3 regions of the Pseudomonas silensiensis genome follow, and region 2 is predicted to be linked to each of the others. Evidence: predicted binding sites of a transcription regulator. Region 2 holds the regulator's gene; each other region holds the start of a gene.

Region 1 (6,263 bases), on a different contig from region 2:
CAAGCACCGCAGCATCGAGCACATCACCATGGTCGAGATCGACGGCACCGTGGTCGACATGTGCAAGAAATTCCTGCCGAACCACTCCAAGGGTGCGTTCGCTGATCCACGCCTGAACCTGGTGATCGACGACGGTATGCGTTTCGTCGCCACCACCACCGAAAAATTCGACGTGATCATTTCCGATTCCACCGACCCGATCGGCCCGGGCGAAGTGCTGTTCTCGGAAAACTTCTACCAGGCCTGCCGTCGCTGCCTGAACGAAGGCGGCATCCTGGTGACCCAGAACGGCACGCCGTTCATGCAAATCGAAGAAGTCAAAACCACCGCCGGGCGTCTGCGCAGCCTGTTCCCGGACTGGCACTTCTATCAGGCGGCCGTGCCGACCTACATCGGCGGCGCCATGACCTTCGCCTGGGGCGCGACCAATACCGCCTATCGCAAATTGTCCCGCGACACCCTGCAGCAGCGCTTCGCCGGCAGCGGCATCATCACCCGTTACTACAATCCGGAAATCCACATCGGCGCGTTCGCCTTGCCGCAATACGTCCTGCAGGCTGTGAACAAGCCTAGCAACGACTGATATCGAGCAAGCCACAAAGGGCCCACTGAGGTTGTGTGAAAACACACCGCAGATGGCCCTTTTTTCATGCTTCACTTATAGAGGGACCGGTTGAACGATTGGCCGGGGTACAAGGTCGAGATAGTGGTAGGCCCATTCGCAGTTTTGATCGAGGAGGCACCTGATGCAAAAGTGGAAAGTCACTTTCGTTGATGATCACGGTGAACAAGTTGACGAGGTGTTCGAGAGCGATGAATGCCCGAACAACGAGCAAGCCGCGAAACTCATTCTTGCCCGGCGTCTGCCCGTGGCTGCCGAACTGGACCTCAACGATCTGGAAGGGCGCACTGATGATCCAACTGTCAAAAGTTTGAAGACCCAGAACAGCATTGAAATCCTCGGCATCACGCCAATCTGAACATCTCCTGTCACATTCCTAACCAGGCCTTGGCAGCGGCTCTCTCTTGAGGCTACTCTGCAATCGAGATCAGCGAACGGATCGCTAAGGTCTGGTCTTGTCAGCTACATGCTTGCTTCCCACCGGCAACGTTGTTGCCGCATCGCTCGCCCCATTCGGTTGCGAGTGCCGGGAATACGGAAAGTCTATCCATCAGTTTGAGGGGGACGTTTCATGAGCACAGCCTATCAAGAAGACATCAGCACCAGCGTCTTGCGCCGCATGAAAGAAGGCGGTTTCGACTTTTCACGATTCCATCCCATCGAGTTCTACGCCATTTTCCCGGACGAGGAGCGGGCGCGCAGGGCGGCAGGGCATTACTGTGGTGAATCCTTGAATGCACAGATCAGCGTGCGCGACGACGGCGCGTGGTACCTGGAACTGAGCAAAGTGATGTACGCCACTTATGACGGCATTGGCGATTTTGAGCAGGATTTCGAGGCGGTGGTCGAGCCTTTGGGCGGCATCATCGAAGGATGGGGCGTCAAGCAGGAGGTACGAGGGCGACTCGCATAACTTATGAACAGTGACAACACTCAGCAACGGCTGACCTTCGGGTTGGCCGTTTTCGTTTGTGGGGTTCGGAAAGATCAAAAGATCGCAGCCTCGTTTTCTCCTGTAGCAGCTGTCGAGTGAAACGAGGCTGCGATCTCTTGATCGTGTTTTTGATTCATAACGTTTCAAAAACGCAAAAAAAAGCCGCCAAAACAGGCGGCTAAAGGGAAGTTCGTCAAGATTTTCAGCAAATGCGCGGATTATCCGCAGCGACTCCCGGGCAGTGAAATCAACTCTGGCTATGCTGGTGATAGGCGACAACATTGCTTCGCAATGAAGCGGGGGCGATCAGGTGGGGGCGTTTACCGCACAGGATTGGTGCGGTGCGTGCAGTGCGATTATCCAACTGATTGATATCAAAGCGTTTATGCCGATGGCACGGGCTTTGCGAAGCCCAGATGTCCGGGTGACAAGGAGTACGGCATGATCCGCACCTATTTTGATGAGATGTACGATGCCGGCGGCCAGGTCCGCCCGCATTATCGGGAGTTTGCCCGTTGGCTGGCCGAAACGCCTGACGAGCTTTTGGCACAACGGCGACGCGAGGCCGATCTGTTATTTCATCGCGCCGGGATTACCTTCACGCTCTATGGTGATGAGCAAGGGACAGAGCGCCTGATTCCCTTCGACACCATCCCCCGCAGCATCCCCGCCAGTGAATGGCGCGTTGTCGAGCGCGGCTGTATTCAGCGGGTCAAGGCGTTGAACATGTTCCTCGCCGACCTCTATCACGAGCAGCGCATCATCAAGGCCGGCATCATCCCGGCCGAGCAAGTGCTGGCCAACGAGCAATACCAGTTGGCGATGCAAGGGCTGAATCTGCACCGCGATATCTATTCCCACATCTCCGGTGTCGATCTGGTGCGCGATGGCGACGGCACGTACTACGTGCTTGAAGACAACCTTCGTACACCGAGCGGCGTCAGCTACATGCTGGAAGACCGCAAGATGATGATGCGGTTGTTCCCCGAGTTGTTCGCGGCCCAGCGCATTGCCCCCATCGATCATTATCCGAACCTGTTGCTCGACACCCTGAAAAGCTCCAGCCCGATTGATAACCCGAGCGTGGTGGTGCTGACGCCGGGTCGTTTCAACAGCGCGTTCTTTGAACATGCGTTTCTGGCGCGGGAAATGGGCGTTGAGCTGGTGGAAGGCGCGGACCTGTTCGTGCGGGATGACAAGGTGTTCATGCGCACGACGGACGGGCCGAAAGCCGTCGACGTGATCTACCGTCGCCTCGACGATGCGTTCCTCGATCCGCTGGCGTTCAACCCGGACTCGATGCTTGGCGTTCCAGGGCTGCTGTCGTCGTATCGCTCCGGCAACGTCGTGCTGGCCAATGCCATCGGCACCGGGGTTGCGGACGACAAGTCGGTGTATCCATTCGTCACGGACATGATCCGTTTCTACCTGGATGAAGAACCGATCCTGAAGAATGTGCCGACGTGGCAGTGTCGTAATCCCTCCGAACTGTCCCACGTACTGGCCAATCTTCCAGAGCTGGTGGTCAAGGAAACCCAAGGCTCCGGCGGTTACGGAATGCTGGTCGGGCCGGCGGCGACGGCGGCGGAAATCGAGTCATTCCGCGCGCGGATCAAAGCCAAGCCCCATGCGTACATCGCGCAACCGACGTTGTCCCTGTCGACCTGTCCGACCTTTGTCGAAAACGGCATCGCGCCACGCCACATCGACCTGCGTCCGTTTGTATTGTCTGGCCGCGAAACCCGGGTTGTGCCCGGCGGTTTGACCCGTGTTGCCCTGCGCGAAGGCTCTCTGGTGGTGAATTCATCCCAGGGCGGTGGAACCAAGGACACCTGGGTGGTCGAGGATTGAAGGAAGCCTGCCATGTTAAGTAGAACTGCCTCGGATTTGTATTGGATGTCGCGTTACCTGGAGCGGGCGGAAAACCTCGCACGGATGCTCGACATCAGTTATTCGCTGTCGCTGATGCCACAGGATGGCCGTGGTGACGGCCTGCATGAACTCGCCATGCCGTTGTTGATCACCGGCACCCTGGACGATTACCTGGAACGCCACGGCGAATTGCACGCCGAACGGCTGCTGCATTTCTTCGCCCTGGATGCGGCCAACCCGGCAAGCATCTACAGCTGTCTCGGCGCCGCACGGGCCAGTGCCCATGCGGTGCGTGGGCGAATCACCGCCGACATGTGGGAAAACATCAACGCCACCTGGCTGGAAATCCGCGGGATTGCCGATCAGGGCTTGAGTCGCTACGGCATGAGCCGATTCTGCGAGTGGATCAAGGAACGTTCCCACCTGTTCCGCGGCGCCTCCTACGGCACGATCATGCGTAACGATGCGTTTCGCTTCATTCGTCTGGGGACATTTATCGAAAGGGCCGACAACACGTTGCGCCTGCTCGATGCCCGCTACGAAATGGCGGGCGATCAGGCCGAGGCGGTCAGCGATGGCACCGCTCACGCGTATTACCAGTGGAGTGCCTTGCTGCGGGCGTTGTCCTCGTTCGAGGCCTATACCGAGATCTACCGCGATGCGCCCGGCGCCCGGCATGTGGCTGAGTTGCTACTGCTGCGGGCTGACGTGCCGCGTTCATTGCGCGCCTGCACCGAAGAAATCGACCAGATCCTTGCCCAATTGCCGGGGGCCAACGGCCGTCCCGCGCAACGCCTGGCAGCGGAAATAGACGCACGCCTGCGCTACACCGGCATCTCCGAAATTCTCGACGAAGGCCTGCACGCCTGGCTGACCGAGTTCATCCCGCTGGTGCGCCAGTTGGGTAACGCCATACACAGTTCCTACCTGGAGGCTGCATGAGACTTTCCATTAGCCACGAGACCACCTATCACTACGAAGATCAGGTGCGGGCGAGCATCCAGTACCTGCGACTGACACCCCACGACAGCGAACGCCAGCACGTGCTCAGCTGGCAGCTCGACCTGCCGCGCCCGGTGCGCGCGCAACTCGATCCGTTCGGCAACATCCTGCACGTGCTGACCATGGACGAGCCCCACGAGGAGATCATCATCGGTGCTCGTGGGCAGGTGGACATCGACGAATTGCGCGAGGCGGAACATGAAAGCCAGTCGGCGCTGCCGTTCTTGCGTTTCACTCGCCTGACCGAAGCCGACGAAGCCCTGCGTGCGTTCGCCGAGAAGGAATGCAAGCAGCGCCGGGATCGCACGGCGCTGATCGACTTGATGCATGGCCTGAACCAGCACATGACCTACACGCCGGGCTCCACCGAAGTGGACACCAGCGCCGCGCAGGCCTTCGCCGGGCGTTCGGGCGTCTGTCAGGACCACACCCACGCGTTTCTCGCCTGCGCACGCAGCCTGGGCATTCCGTCGCGTTATGTGTCGGGCTATTTGTACAGCGAGAACAGCGAACACCTGGCCAGTCACGCCTGGGCGGAAGCCTGGCTCGATGACGCCTGGTACAGCTTCGACGTGACCAATGAATTGGCGCGGCCTGAGCGTCACCTGAAACTGGCGGTGGGCCTGGATTACCTGGATGCCTGCCCGGTGCGTGGCATGCGGCGTGGCGGTGGTTGCGAGCAGATGCATGCGAAGGTGTTTGTGTCACCGACACCGATGCCGATGCCTTTGCCGGTGATCTCCGTCCAGCAACAGTAACCCGCAACACCACAAACCCACTGTAGGAGTGAGCCTGCTCGCGATAGCGGCTTATCAGTCACACATTAATTGACTGGAAGTCCGCCATCGCGAGCAGGCTCACTCCTACATGGGGGAATGGTGTCAGGGCTTAACTTTTCGCCCAGCCATGTGCTTCAAATACCCCACCAACCTCTCCAGATCCCCATCCGGCAACACCGTCGCCGAGAACCCGGGCATCTTCGCCTGAGGCCACTGACGCAAGCTCTGCGGATCACGAATGTAGCGCTTGAGGAAATCCGCGCCAAAATACTCGGTCGGGTTAAACGGAATATTCAGGTCCGGCCCAAACTGCGCATCCCCGGCGCCGTTCAATCGATGGCACGCCAGGCAATTCTTCTGAAACAGCGCAAAGCCCTTGTTCACCGGATCGTCAGCCTTCAACGCCGGATCGGGCAGCAGGGCAGGGAAGCGCTCGGCCACCGGTGCCAAGCGCTTGATGCTCGCCACTTGAAAGGGCCATTGCTCGGGGCTGATATCGCCCGCCTGCGGATCGGTCCAGACCAGATAGAACGGCCCGGCGCCGGGTTTGCCTTCCGACAGCGGTGGCCACGGTTTGGCGGGTTCTTCAATCGCCAACCATGCACGCGCACCCTGGGTATTGAGTAACGGCGCGGCTGAAAGTTCTGCGGCAAAACCGTCCAGGGCTACCGCCTGTAAATGGTCTTCAGGCTTGATGCCCGACAACAACGCAGCCACCGGAACAGCGCGATAGCTCATGTCCCGTTTGTAGGAAACGTCGTTGCTGATGGTGATGGTCTGAGCCTGAGGATGCTTGAGCAACTCCTCGGTTTGCCAGGTGCGACTGCTCGCGCCGAGCTCAAGGTTCAGCTGTGCGGCAGACAGAGGCGTGCTGAGCAGCAAGGCCCCGAACAGAATGAGCGTTTTCAAATGATCGCCGTCCATGTCGTGGAAGTGCCGCAAAGGTTGGCACACCCACGCTGGCCCGGGTAGCGAACCAGTCACATTTTTAGAGGGCGATATAAAACCCGGCGCCGTATTTTTTAATGACCGACTAGCCGATCACCTTGGTCAG
Region 2 (6,263 bases):
GGCCAACGACCTGGTCAAGGAAGTGTATCTGGGCCATGAATTCCGCCTGTAAGCACTGAGGTGTCTGGCTGGTTGCCCGGGCGCTTGTCTCGATAAAAATCAACATTTTTTTATTGTTACAGCGCTCTAGGCAAACGCTGCAGTTTCGGGCATATAATTTGCTTATGTTTGGCGCTCCGGCGCCCTGTAGTGGATGGCGCATGTGCGCCGGCGAATAAGGTGTTAAGCCCCTGCCATGAAACCATCGCTAGTCTTGAGAATGGGCCAGCAGCTGACGATGACACCGCAGCTGCAACAGGCCATCCGCCTGCTCCAATTGTCGACCCTGGACCTGCAACAGGAAATCCAGGAGGCCCTGGAGTCCAATCCGATGCTCGAACGCCAGGAAGAAGGCGACGACTTCGATAACGCCGACCCCTTGGCCGACAAAGCCGAACAGCAACCCAACGCTGACATTCAGGAACCCTCCTACCAGGAAACCGCCCCGACGGTTGATAACCTAGAGGAAGGCGACTGGAACGAACGCATCCCCAACGAACTGCCCGTCGATACCGCGTGGGAAGACGTCTACCAGACCAGCGCCAGCAGCCTGCCGAGCAACGATGACGACGAGTGGGACTTCACCACCCGGACATCGGCCGGCGAAAGCCTGCAAAGCCACCTGCTGTGGCAACTGAACCTCGCCCCGATGTCCGACACCGATCGCCTGATCGCCGTGACCCTGATCGACTGCATCAACAATCAGGGCTACCTGGACGAAACCCTCGAGGAGATTCTCGAAGCCTTCGACCCGGAACTGGACATCGAACTGGACGAAATCGAAGCCGTCCTGCACCGCATCCAGCAATTCGAACCCGCTGGCATCGGCGCCCGCAACCTGGGCGAATGCCTGCTGCTGCAATTGCGTCAGTTGCCCGCCAAGACACCTTGGCTGGTCGAGGCCAAACGCCTGGTCACCGATTACATCGACCTGCTCGGCAGCCGCGATTACAGCCAACTGATGCGTCGCATGAAGCTCAAGGAAGATGAACTGCGCCAGGTGATTGAACTGGTGCAGAGCCTCAACCCGCGCCCAGGCTCGCAAATCGAGTCCAGCGAAGCTGAATACGTCGTTCCCGACGTGATCGTTCGCAAGGACAACGAACGCTGGCTGGTGGAGCTGAACCAGGAGTCGGTGCCACGACTGCGGGTCAACGCTCAATACGCCGGCTTCGTGCGCCGCGCCGACACCAGCGCCGACAACACCTTCATGCGCAATCAGTTGCAAGAGGCCCGCTGGTTCATCAAGAGCCTGCAAAGCCGCAACGAAACCCTGATGAAAGTAGCCACTCAGATCGTCGAGCATCAACGCGGCTTTCTTGAATACGGTGACGAAGCCATGAAACCGCTGGTCCTGCATGACATCGCCGAAGCGGTGGGCATGCACGAGTCGACGATTTCACGGGTGACCACGCAAAAATTCATGCATACCCCTCGGGGCATATATGAGCTGAAATACTTTTTCTCCAGTCACGTCAGCACCTCAGAAGGCGGTGAATGCTCGTCCACAGCGATCCGCGCGATCATCAAAAAACTGGTTGCCGCGGAAAATCAGAAAAAGCCGTTGAGTGACAGCAAGATCGCTGGTTTACTGGAGGCACAAGGCATTCAGGTGGCTCGCCGCACCGTCGCCAAGTACCGCGAATCCCTCGGGATCGCGCCTTCGAGCGAACGTAAGCGGTTGATGTAGAGCCACGCCACAGCGTTCCAGTGGCAGGCATTTCTGCCTGCCGCTTTATGCACTGGCAACGAAGGAGAAGCTGTATGCAAGTCAACATCAGTGGACACCAACTGGAAGTGACCGAACCTCTTCGCACCTACATCGGCGAAAAACTCGAACGATTAGAGAGGCATTTCGACAAGATCACCAACGTGCAAGTCACGATGACAGTCGAAAAACTCAAGCAGAAAATCGAAGCCACGCTGCATATTCCCGGCAATGAAGTGGTCGCAAACGCGGAGCATACCGATATGTACGCGGCGATCGACGCACTGACCGACAAGCTGGATAAACAACTCAAAAAGCATAAGGAAAAGACCCAAAGCCTCCTCCAGGGCGCGACCGGTCGTTAACACTCCCAACCCATGATCCGACTTGAAAGCATCCTGACCCCCGGCCGTTCCCTCGTGAACGTGCCGGGCGGCAGTAAAAAGAAAGCCCTCGAGCAAATTGCCAACCTTATCCACAAAGAAGTGCCGGATCTGGAGATGCAAGATGTCTTCGAGGCTCTGATTGCCCGTGAAAAACTCGGCTCAACTGGTTTTGGCAATGGCATCGCCATTCCCCACTGCCGCCTGAAGGGTTGCACCTCGCCCATCAGCGCCCTGATGCACCTTGATGCACCCATCGATTTCGACGCCATCGACGGCGCCCCGGTTGACCTGCTGTTCGTTCTGCTGGTCCCGCAAGCCGCTACCGATGCGCACCTGGAGTTACTGCGCCAGATCGCCAGCATGCTCGACCGCAAGGAAGTGCGCGAAAAACTGCGCAGCGCCCCGAGCAATGAAGCCTTGTATCAGGTTGTCCTGGACGAGCAAAACGGTCATTAATCATGCGCTTGATCATCGTCAGTGGCCGCTCCGGCTCAGGTAAAAGTACCGCACTCGATGTTCTCGAGGACAACGGCTACTACTGCATCGACAACCTGCCCGCCGGCCTGCTGCCGGAACTGGCCGAACGCGCGTTGATTCACACCGAGCTGGTGCAACCGCTGGTTGCCGTATCCATCGATGCGCGCAACCTGCCAAGTCACTTGTCGCGGTTTCCCGAACTGCTGGAAGAAGTGCGCAGCCGGCATATCCAGTGTGATGTGCTTTATCTGGACGCCGACGAAGAAACCTTGCTCAAACGTTTCTCGGAAACCCGTCGTCGTCACCCGCTGAGCAATGCCAATCGCTCGCTGGCCGAGGCCATCAACGATGAGACCGCCCTGCTCGGGCCGATTGCCGACCTCGCCGATCTCAAAGTAAACACCACCAACCTGAACCTGTATCAGCTGCGAGATACCATCAAGCTGCGCCTGCTGAACCAGCCGGAACCCGGTACGGCGTTCCTGGTGGAGTCTTTCGGCTTCAAGCGTGGCATGCCGGTGGACGCTGATCTGGTGTTCGACGTACGCTGCCTGCCGAACCCTTACTGGAAGCCAGAGTTGCGCGATCAATCCGGGCTCGACCAGCCGGTTGCCGAGTACCTGGCGGCACAGCCAGACGTCGAAGAGATGTTCCAGGACATCTCCACCTACTTGCTCAAGTGGCTACCACGCTTCGCCGCCAGCAACCGTGCTTATGTCACCATCGCCATTGGTTGCACCGGCGGCCATCACCGTTCCGTCTACCTGACCGAACGTCTGGGCCAGGCCCTGCAAAAATCCCTGAAGAACGTCCAGGTTCGCCACCGCGACCTCAGCTAAAGGATTCACACCGCGATGCCTGCTCTGGAAATTGAAATCATCAACAAGCTGGGCCTGCATGCCCGCGCTTCTGCAAAATTCGTTGGCGTTGCCGGTGAGTTCAAGGATTGCACGATCAGAGTAGGACGCACGCCGGAATCCACCGTCGACGGAAAAAGCATCATGGCAATGATGATGCTCGCTGCGGGCAAGGGCACCAAAATCCACCTGAGCACCGAAGGTGAACAGGCTGATGAGGCGCTGCAGGCATTGGTGAATCTGATCAATGACTACTTCGGCGAAGGCGAATAACGCCTCGCCCTGTAGCAGCTGCCGAAGGCTGCTACAAAGTTCGTGCTCAGCCACTAAGCCAACGCTGTATCCATCACCATCATCAAGCAAAACCCGATCAGCAACCCAAGACTTGCAAGCTTGTCGTGACCATTGCGGCGCGACTCGGGGATGACTTCATGGGTGACCACCAGCAACATCGCCCCAGCCGCCAGTGCCAACCCCAAGGGCAACAACAATTCGGCCAGGCTCACCAGCCAGGCACACAACAGTGCAAAAACCGGCTCGACCAGACCTGACGCAGCACCGATCAGGAACGCCTTGACCCGCGACATCCCTGCCCCGGCCAAAACCAGCGCGATCACCAGACCTTCCGGCACATCCTGCAAGGCGATGCCCATGGCCAGGCTATCGGCGTCGGGCATGCCACCCCCCGCCGACACTCCGACCGCCATGCCTTCGGGGATGTTGTGGGCAATGATCGCAAACACAAATAACCAGATTCGCGGCGGGATGACCGGTCGTTCCAGCGTACCTACGAGCATTTCCGGCGACGCACCCGACACCTTGCGATCAACCAGGAACAATCCAAACGCACCCAGCATGATGCCGAAACTGATCAGTCCGCTCGCCGCCCAAGGCGTCAGCCCCAGGTTTTCAGCGGCAGAGATCCCCGGAACGATCAACGAAAACGCTGTTGCTGCGAGCATCACCCCGGCCCCGAAGCCGAGCAGCGTATCGCTGACCGCCTGGGGCATCCGTCGAATCACCAGCACGGGCACCGCGCCCAAGGCAGTGCCCAAGGCGCAGATCGCCCCGCCTTGCAGCGCGCGCAGCAGTTTCGGCTCGAGGTCCAGCCACGCCAAGCCTTGGGCAACCAATAACGTCATGCCTGCCAGCAGTAACAGCGACCCGAATGCGTAACGAAACATTCGCCCACTACCGATCGCCAATGTTTCAGTGCCCATAGCCAGCCTTGGATTGTTTTTGCAGAAGTCTTAAACCAGTGCAGCCTGATAGCGCGTAGCGACTTCAGGCCAATTGATCACGTTGTAGAACGCGTTGATGTATTCCGGGCGACGGTTCTGGTATTGCAGGTAATAAGCGTGCTCCCAGACATCCAGGCCGAGGATTGGCGTATTGCCGTTCATCAATGGACTGTCCTGATTACCGCTGCTTTCAACGACCAGTGTCTTTTGCGGCGTCACACTGAGCCACGCCCAGCCGCTGCCGAAACGAGTCAGCGCGGCTTTGGTGAAGGCCTCCTTGAAACGGTTCAAACCGCCCAGTTGCTCATCGATCGCCTCAGCCAGGGAGCCTTCAGGATTGCCGCCGCCGTTGGGCGCCATCACTTCCCAGAACAGCGAATGGTTGGCATGCCCGCCGCCCTGATTGATCACCGCCGCGCGCAGCTTCTCCGGCAGTTGCTGGACAGCAGACACCAGTTTCTCCACCGGCCACTCGGCAAACTCGGTGCCTTCCACCGCAGCGTTGAGGTTGTTGATGTAGGTCTGGTGGTGCTTGGTGTAATGGATTTCCATGGTCTGCGCATCGATGTGCGGTTCCAGCGCATCGTAGGCGTAGGGCAAGGCAGGCAAGGTAAAAGCCATTTCAATGAACTCCATGATGTAGGGGTGCAGGCGAAGCGGCATCGATGTGCAGCAATCGATGCGTGCGCGGGTATTCGCCGTGTTCGCTGATGAAATTCAGCAGCTCGACGTAGGTTTTGCTGCTCTGGCGCAGCGCTGCTTCACGCAGGGCTGGGGCCAGTCGTGGGTCCTGCATGGTCTGCAACAATCGCTGGTGGATGGCGCACAGGTACTCGGCGCTCTCCTCCGGCTGGTTCAGACGCAAATGCAGATCCGCCAGGTTGTGGTGGGAAATCACGCAGGCCGCAACCGCCTCGTCGGCATCTGCCCAGCGCTCGAACAACACCAGGGCCAGGGCCAATGCCTGCAAGTAAGCCTCGCGGGCATCCACCAGTTCGCCCAGCATGAAACAGCGATTTGCCCTTTCGATCGTGCGTTTCCAGTGCTCCATGGTGAGCCTCCAAAGCGGTTGCGGTGATTACACGCCGCCTGCGGTGAGTTTTTCCGGGTCCAGCAAGACCTCAAGCTGGCTGCGTGTCAGGTCGGTGTGTTCCTGGGCGACATCGATCACCGGCCGGCTCTGTTGATAGGCCTTCTTGGCGATCTCCGCGGCTTTTTGGTAACCAATGATCGGGTTGAGTGCGGTGACCAGGATCGGGTTACGCGACAGCGCTTCCTTGAGCCTGGCTTCGTTGACCTTGAAGCTGGCGATAGCCTTTTCACCCAGCAGATGGCTGGCGCTGGCCAGCAACTCGATGCTGCTCAGCAGGTTCTGGGCGATGATCGGCAGCATCACGTTCAGCTCGAAATTGCCCGACTGACCGGCGATGGTGATGACCGTGTCATTGCCGATGACCTGAGCGGCGACCATCGCGGTCGCTTCCGGGATCACCGGGTTGACCTTGCCAGGCATGATCGAAGAACCCGGCTGCAAGGCTTCGAGCTCGATTTCACC
Region 3 (6,263 bases), on a different contig from region 2:
GTCATGAGCCTCAGCACCGACTACAAACTCAACCTGGCCAAGGAAACCGAACTGCTGTTGAGCAACGTCGCCGTCAGCATCGCGCCGTTCGCGATCAAAGCACCTGACGGTCGACCGCTGGCGAAACTCGAGCGTCTGGACATCAGCGAAACCACCGTCGACCTGGCCAAGCAGCAAGTGGTCGTCGGCAAGATCCGCAGTAAGAAACTGGAAACCTGGGCCGCCCTCGAAGCCGATGGGCAACTCGACTGGCAGAAACTGTTCGCCAGCCAACCGTCCAAAGCAGCCGTCAAAGCCAAGGCCGAACCGGCCAGCACCCCGGCCGCCGCCGATTCACCGAAACCGGACCCGGCGCCACCGAGCAAGCCATGGCAGGTGCTGCTAAAAGACGTGCAACTGCGCGATTACCAGGTGCATCTGGCTGACCGCAAGGCAGTACCCACTGTGGCGCTGGACGTCGGCCCGCTGAACCTGGACCTGCAGAATTTCGATAGCCTCAATGGCTCGCCTTTTAACCTCAAGCTCGATACGGGCGTGGGCAAGCAAGGCAAGCTCACGGCAGACGGTATCGTCAATCTCGCCCCGGTCAGCGCCAGGTTAAAAGTACAAACCAAGGACATCGACCTGCGCGTCGCACAGTCCTATATCAACCCGTTCATTCGCCTGGAACTGCGCAGCGGCATGCTCGGCAGTGATCTGGCGGTCGATCTGAAAAGCACCGAGCCGCTGGCATTCAGCGTCACTGGCCGTGCTCAGGTCGATCAACTGCATACCCTCGACACCCTCAAAACCCGCGACTTCCTCAAGTGGCAGCAGTTGGTGCTCGAAGGCCTGAATTATCAGCACGGCGACAGCCTGTCGATCGACAAGGTCAACCTGTTCCAGCCTTATGCGCGCTTCATGATCAACGATGACCGCACCACCAACATCGATGATCTGCTGATTCCGCAACCGCCCGACTCAGGCGCCAAAACGGCTGCAGCCAAACCTGCCAGCACGGAAAAACCGCTGGGCATCCACATTGGCGGCATCGCCATCAACGACGGCTCGGCCAACTTCGCCGACTTCAGCCTGACCCCGAACTTCGCCACTGCCGTGCAACAGCTCAACGGACAGATCGGCACCATCGACAGCCGTCAGGCGAAACCGGCCAGCGTCGATATCAAAGGCAAAGTCGACCGCTATGCACCGGTCACCATCAAGGGTTCAGTCAACCCGTTCGACCCGATGGCCAGCCTCGACATCGCCACCAGTTTCAAACGTGTTGAACTGACCACGCTGACGCCCTACTCCGGCAAGTTCGCCGGCTACCGCATCCGCAAGGGCCGGCTCAATCTTGACCTGCATTACCTGATCACCAAGGGCCAGCTCAAGGCCGATAACAAAGTGGTGGTCGAGCAACTGCAACTGGGTGAGAAAGTCGACAGTCCGGACGCTGTGAGCCTGCCGCTGAAACTGGCGATCGCGTTGCTCAAGGACGTCGACGGCAAGATTTCCATTGAACTGCCGGTGACCGGCGACCTGAACAATCCGCAGTTCAGCGTCATGCCTATCATTTGGCAAACCCTGCGCAACCTCATCGTCAAAGCCGCCGCGGCGCCATTCAAAATGATTGGCGGACTGGTCAGTGGGAGTGGTTCGGAAGATTTGGGCACTGTGTCGTTTGCCCCGGGCTCAAGCGAACTGAGCAAGGAGGCCGAGGGTTCACTGGTCAAACTGTCCCAGGCCCTCAAGGAACGTCCGGCCCTGCGCCTGGAAATCGAAGGCACGGCGGCTGCCAGCAGCGATGGCCCGCTGATCGCCGAGCAGCGTCTGGAACGTGAATACCAATACAACTACTACAAAATGCTCCAGCGTCGCGGTGACAAGGTGCCGGCCCAGGCGTCATTGCTGGAAGTACCGGATAACGAGAAAGGTCCGCTGCTGGAAGGGATCTACCGCACGCGCCTGAAGACGCAGCCGCCCGCCGAGTGGAAGGATCTGGGCAAGGAAGAACGCACCGCCAAAATGCGCGCCGACGTGATCAAATTCTGGAGTTCCAGCGACGTGCTGTTGCGTCAGTTGGGTCAGGAACGCGCCAGCAGCATCAAGGACTATCTGGTCGACAAGGGTCAGTTGGCCGATGACCGCGTGTACTTCATCGACGCTAACCTCGGTGAAGCGGAAAGTGACGGTCGGGTGGTTACGCCGCTGCATCTGGACGCTGAATGATGGGCGCGAAATGGATGATAAGCCTGGCTCTGGCGATGGCCGCCAGTCAGGCCTCGGCAGCCGATACCCTGCGCTGCGGCAGTCAATTGGTCAGTGTCGGAGACAGGTCCAGTGAAGTGCTGCAGAAATGCGGTGAACCGGTCAGCCGTGATTTTTTGGGCTACAAGCGCAGCGCTAACCGACGGGAAGAGTTTCAAGTCGAGGAATGGACCTACGGGCCCAACGGCGGGATGTATCAGTACCTGCGTTTTGAAGGTAATCGTTTGAAGCAGATCACCAGCAAGCGCGGCAACTGACCTCACATTTGCTTTGCGTTGCCCCAAATAGAACAGGCCCCGACACGAATGCCGGGGCCTGTAATGGCCACATCCTTATGGCCTTCGCATGAACTCTCCTGAGGCGGCAGACGTATTGCTCGGCCCGTCTGTCGCGCCTTCTCCCAGTCCAGGCGAGAAGCCTTGTCTTACTCGGATTTCAGGCCGTCAGCGGAGACCGCCTGGACGCCTTTGATTTTCTTGGCGATCGCCACGGCGGTGGCTTTCTGAGCGTCAGTTACCGCAACGGTGGACGACAGAGACACTACGCCTTTGTTGGTTTCGACTTTGATGTCGGTACCAGGAATGCCTTTTTCGGTCACCAGGTCGGCTTTGACTTTAGTGGTGATCCAGGTATCGGAAGTAGCTTCTTTGGCTTTGGTGACTTCACCGGCCGCCAGAGTCATCGGAGCCTGGGTGGTTTGGGTGGTCTGTGCAAATGCAGCGTTGGCCATGGTCAGGGTCAGCGCGGTAGCAGTAGCGGCAGCGATAGCGAACTTCTTCATACGAGTAACTCCTGTTTTTCATAAAGTCTGCTGCGTGTCTTGTCAGCAGGGTTACTGGAGATAGTGCGAACGCTGTGCCAAGTTTGAGACAGTCAATAAATCTATATAAATCAATAAGTTATGAAAACGGTTAATTTTCGGAATCATGCAAATTGCATGACTTTGATTTTTTCTACATGCAAGTTGCGGGTTTTGGGCATGGGCCTAAGGCCATGAATTATCGGGTTTTTTGTACTTGAGCCTGATACGCACTTAAAAAAATGCCCCTGTCTGTCGACAGAGGCACTTCAAACCGCTTTAACCGCGTTACCAATTACGGGTGTGTGCAACCTGCTGGTGCGAAATCGGCACCGACGCTGGTGGCGCATGACCAACCATTAGCTGCGTCTCGAGTCAGTGTCACAGTCGCACCAGCAATAACCGCTGGAGGGCTTTTCACTGTGCAAAGAATGCCTGGAGTAGTACCAGTAACGGCGGTGATCGTGCAGTTCTGCGAATTGGCGGCATTTGGAGCAAAAGTGGCTACAGCCGGGGCCGCAGTACCCGAGTTGACCGCGTCCTCATAACCCACTTTGAGCGCCGAAATTTCGGCTGCACCCGCCGTCATCTTCGCCCGCGCCTGATACTTCGAGTAAGCCGGAATGGCAAACGTCGCCAGGATCCCGATGATCGCCACCACGATCAACAGCTCGATAAGCGTAAAACCTTTTTGAGTATTCATAGACAAGCTCCATGCATGAGTCGAAATCTCATGATCTGAGCTAGCCACAGCACAGTCCATGCCATGCCCTTCGCCCGCCTGTTATAGAGACACGGGACCAACACAAAGCCGTTTCCTACCCCCAGAATCCGCACTATCTGACACTTTTTGTCACCTGAACGCCGCTGGTTTGGTTCCTCCGCTTGACTAGGCTATAAGTCATGAACTGTCTGCGTCCGGGATCCCCATGAATGACATCGCCCTTAGCGGTCTGGCCAAGCAATTGGTCCTGGCCGAACTGCTCACTGACAAAAGCGCGCAACAGGCGTATCAGCAAGCCCAACGTGATAAAACCCCGCTGGTCAGCTATTTGGTGCAGAACAGGCTGGTAAAAAGCCGCCAGGTCGCCGAGATCGCCTCGGAACACTTCGGCATGGCCTTGCTCGACCTCAACTGCCTGGACAAGGAAACCCAACCCAAGGGTCTGGTCAGCGAGAAACTGATTCGCCAGCACCACGCCCTGCCTCTCTGGCGACGCGGCAACAAACTGTTCGTGGGCGTTTCCGACCCGACCAATCACCAGGCCATCAATGACATCCAGTTCAGCACCGGGCTCACTACCGAAGCCATTCTGGTTGAAGACGACAAACTTACCGATGCCATCGAAAAATTCTTCGACAGCCATAGCACCGGCCTGGAAGACATGGCCGATGTCGACCTTGATGGTGTGGACATCGAATCGATCGATGACAACAAACAGGACTCCATTGGCGGACAAGACGCCGAGGACGCACCCGTGGTGCGCTTCGTCCACAAGATGTTGCTCGACGCGATCAAGAGTGGCTCTTCCGACCTGCATTTCGAGCCCTACGAAAAAACCTACCGCGTGCGGATGCGCACCGACGGCATGCTGCGTGAAGTTGCCAAGCCGCCGATTCAACTGGCCAACCGCATAGCCTCGCGGCTGAAAGTCATGGCCAGCCTCGACATCTCCGAGCGACGCAAACCACAGGATGGGCGGATCAAGATGCGCCTGTCCAAGAGCAAGTCCATCGACTTCCGGGTCAACACCCTGCCGACCCTGTGGGGCGAGAAAGTGGTGATCCGGATCCTCGACCCGTCCAGCGCACAAATGGGCATCGATGCCCTCGGCTACGAGCAGGACCAGAAAGACCTGTACATGGCCGCCCTCAAGCAGCCACAGGGGATGATTCTGGTGACAGGCCCCACCGGGTCGGGCAAGACCGTGTCGCTCTACACCGGTCTGAATATCCTCAACACCGTGGACATCAACATCTCCACCGCCGAAGACCCGGTGGAGATCAATATGGAAGGCATCAACCAGGTCAACGTCAATCCCAAGCAGGGACTGGGCTTTGCCCAGGCGTTGCGCTCGTTCCTGCGCCAGGACCCGGACGTAATCATGGTTGGCGAGATCCGTGACCTCGAAACTGCAGAAATAGCCATCAAGGCAGCCCAGACCGGGCACCTGGTGCTGTCGACCCTGCACACCAACAGCGCCGCCGAAACCCTGACTCGCCTGCACAACATGGGCATCCAGGGGTTCAACATTGCTACCTCGGTCAGCCTGATCATCGCCCAGCGCCTGGCGCGCAAGCTATGCAGCCATTGCAAGAAACCCATCGAGATTCCCCGGGAGGCACTGCTCAAGGAAGGCTTCCCGGAGGAACGGATCGGCTCATTCACGATCTATGAACCGGTCGGTTGCGATCACTGCAACAACGGTTACAAAGGCCGAGTCGGAATTTATGAAGTGGTGAAGAATACCCCGGACCTGCAACGGCTGATCATGGCCGAAGGGAACTCACTGGAAATCGACATCCAGATGCGTAAGGACGGTTTCAATGACCTGCGTACGTCGGGCCTGCTCAAGGCCATGCAAGGCATCACCAGCCTTGAAGAAATCAACCGGGTCACCAAGGACTGAATATGGCGGTCAAAGCAGTAAAAATCAGCGTCTACACCTGGGAGGGTACAGACCGCAAAGGCACCAAAATAACGGGCGAGTTGAGCGGTCAGAACCCGGCGTTGATCAAGGCCCAGTTGCGCAAGCAGGGCATCAACCCCGGCAAGGTACGCAAGAAGTCCACCTCGATTTTCAACATGGGCAAGCGCATCAAGGCTCAGGACATCGCCCTGTTCACCCGGCAAATGGCGACCATGATGAAGGCTGGCGTACCGCTGCTGCAGTCTTTCGACATCATCGGTGAAGGCTTCGATAACCCGGCGATGCGCACACTGATTGACGAGGTGAAACAGGAAGTCGCGGCGGGTAACAGCTTCGCCGCTTCCCTGCGCAAAAAACCTCAGTATTTCGATGAGCTCTACTGCAACCTGGTCGATGCCGGCGAGCAGGCCGGTGCCCTCGATACCCTGCTGGAGAGAGTGGCGACCTATAAGGAAAAGAGCGAAAGCCTCAAGGCCAAGATCAAGAAAGCCATGACCTACCCACTGGCAGTGGTGTTCGTCGCGATCATTGTGACCGGGATTCTGCTGGTCAAAGTGGTGCCG

Evidence for each region. Region 2 encodes sigma-54, which starts transcription at its own class of promoters, with help from an activator protein. Its sites were predicted from a motif close to ANTGGCATNNANNTTGCTNT; they were not measured.
Region 1: a site for sigma-54 is predicted at 1,947-1,966, ahead of QF010_RS20695 (circularly permuted type 2 ATP-grasp protein). Genes of this name have one in related genera too.
Region 3: a site for sigma-54 is predicted at 3,799-3,818, ahead of QF010_RS28525 (pilin). Genes of this name have one in related genera too.

The regions. Positions count from the first base shown of each region.
Region 1 is NZ_JBNDJH010000014.1:172,062-178,324, forward strand. Features, by position in the region: gene speE (polyamine aminopropyltransferase) at 1-583, shown strand, start outside; gene QF010_RS20685 (hypothetical protein) at 747-980, shown strand; gene QF010_RS20690 (ribonuclease E inhibitor RraB) at 1,194-1,535, shown strand; gene QF010_RS20695 (circularly permuted type 2 ATP-grasp protein) at 1,998-3,407, shown strand; gene QF010_RS20700 (alpha-E domain-containing protein) at 3,420-4,370, shown strand; gene QF010_RS20705 (transglutaminase family protein) at 4,367-5,188, shown strand; gene QF010_RS20710 (c-type cytochrome) at 5,312-6,133, opposite strand.
Region 2 is NZ_JBNDJH010000003.1:298,489-304,751, forward strand. Features, by position in the region: gene lptB (LPS export ABC transporter ATP-binding protein) at 1-52, shown strand, start outside; gene QF010_RS06015 (RNA polymerase factor sigma-54) at 236-1,729, shown strand; gene hpf (ribosome hibernation-promoting factor, HPF/YfiA family) at 1,804-2,112, shown strand; gene ptsN (PTS IIA-like nitrogen regulatory protein PtsN) at 2,125-2,589, shown strand; gene rapZ (RNase adapter RapZ) at 2,592-3,449, shown strand; gene QF010_RS06035 (HPr family phosphocarrier protein) at 3,465-3,740, shown strand; gene QF010_RS06040 (ZIP family metal transporter) at 3,794-4,687, opposite strand; gene QF010_RS06045 (superoxide dismutase) at 4,718-5,329, opposite strand; gene QF010_RS06050 (DUF2753 family protein) at 5,331-5,759, opposite strand; gene QF010_RS06055 (class II fumarate hydratase) at 5,787-6,263, opposite strand, start outside.
Region 3 is NZ_JBNDJH010000027.1:38,686-44,948, forward strand. Features, by position in the region: gene QF010_RS28510 (DUF748 domain-containing protein) at 1-2,211, shown strand, start outside; gene QF010_RS28515 (DUF2845 domain-containing protein) at 2,211-2,507, shown strand; gene QF010_RS28520 (BON domain-containing protein) at 2,675-3,031, opposite strand; gene QF010_RS28525 (pilin) at 3,345-3,752, opposite strand; gene pilB (type IV-A pilus assembly ATPase PilB) at 3,979-5,679, shown strand; gene QF010_RS28535 (type II secretion system F family protein) at 5,682-6,263, shown strand, end outside.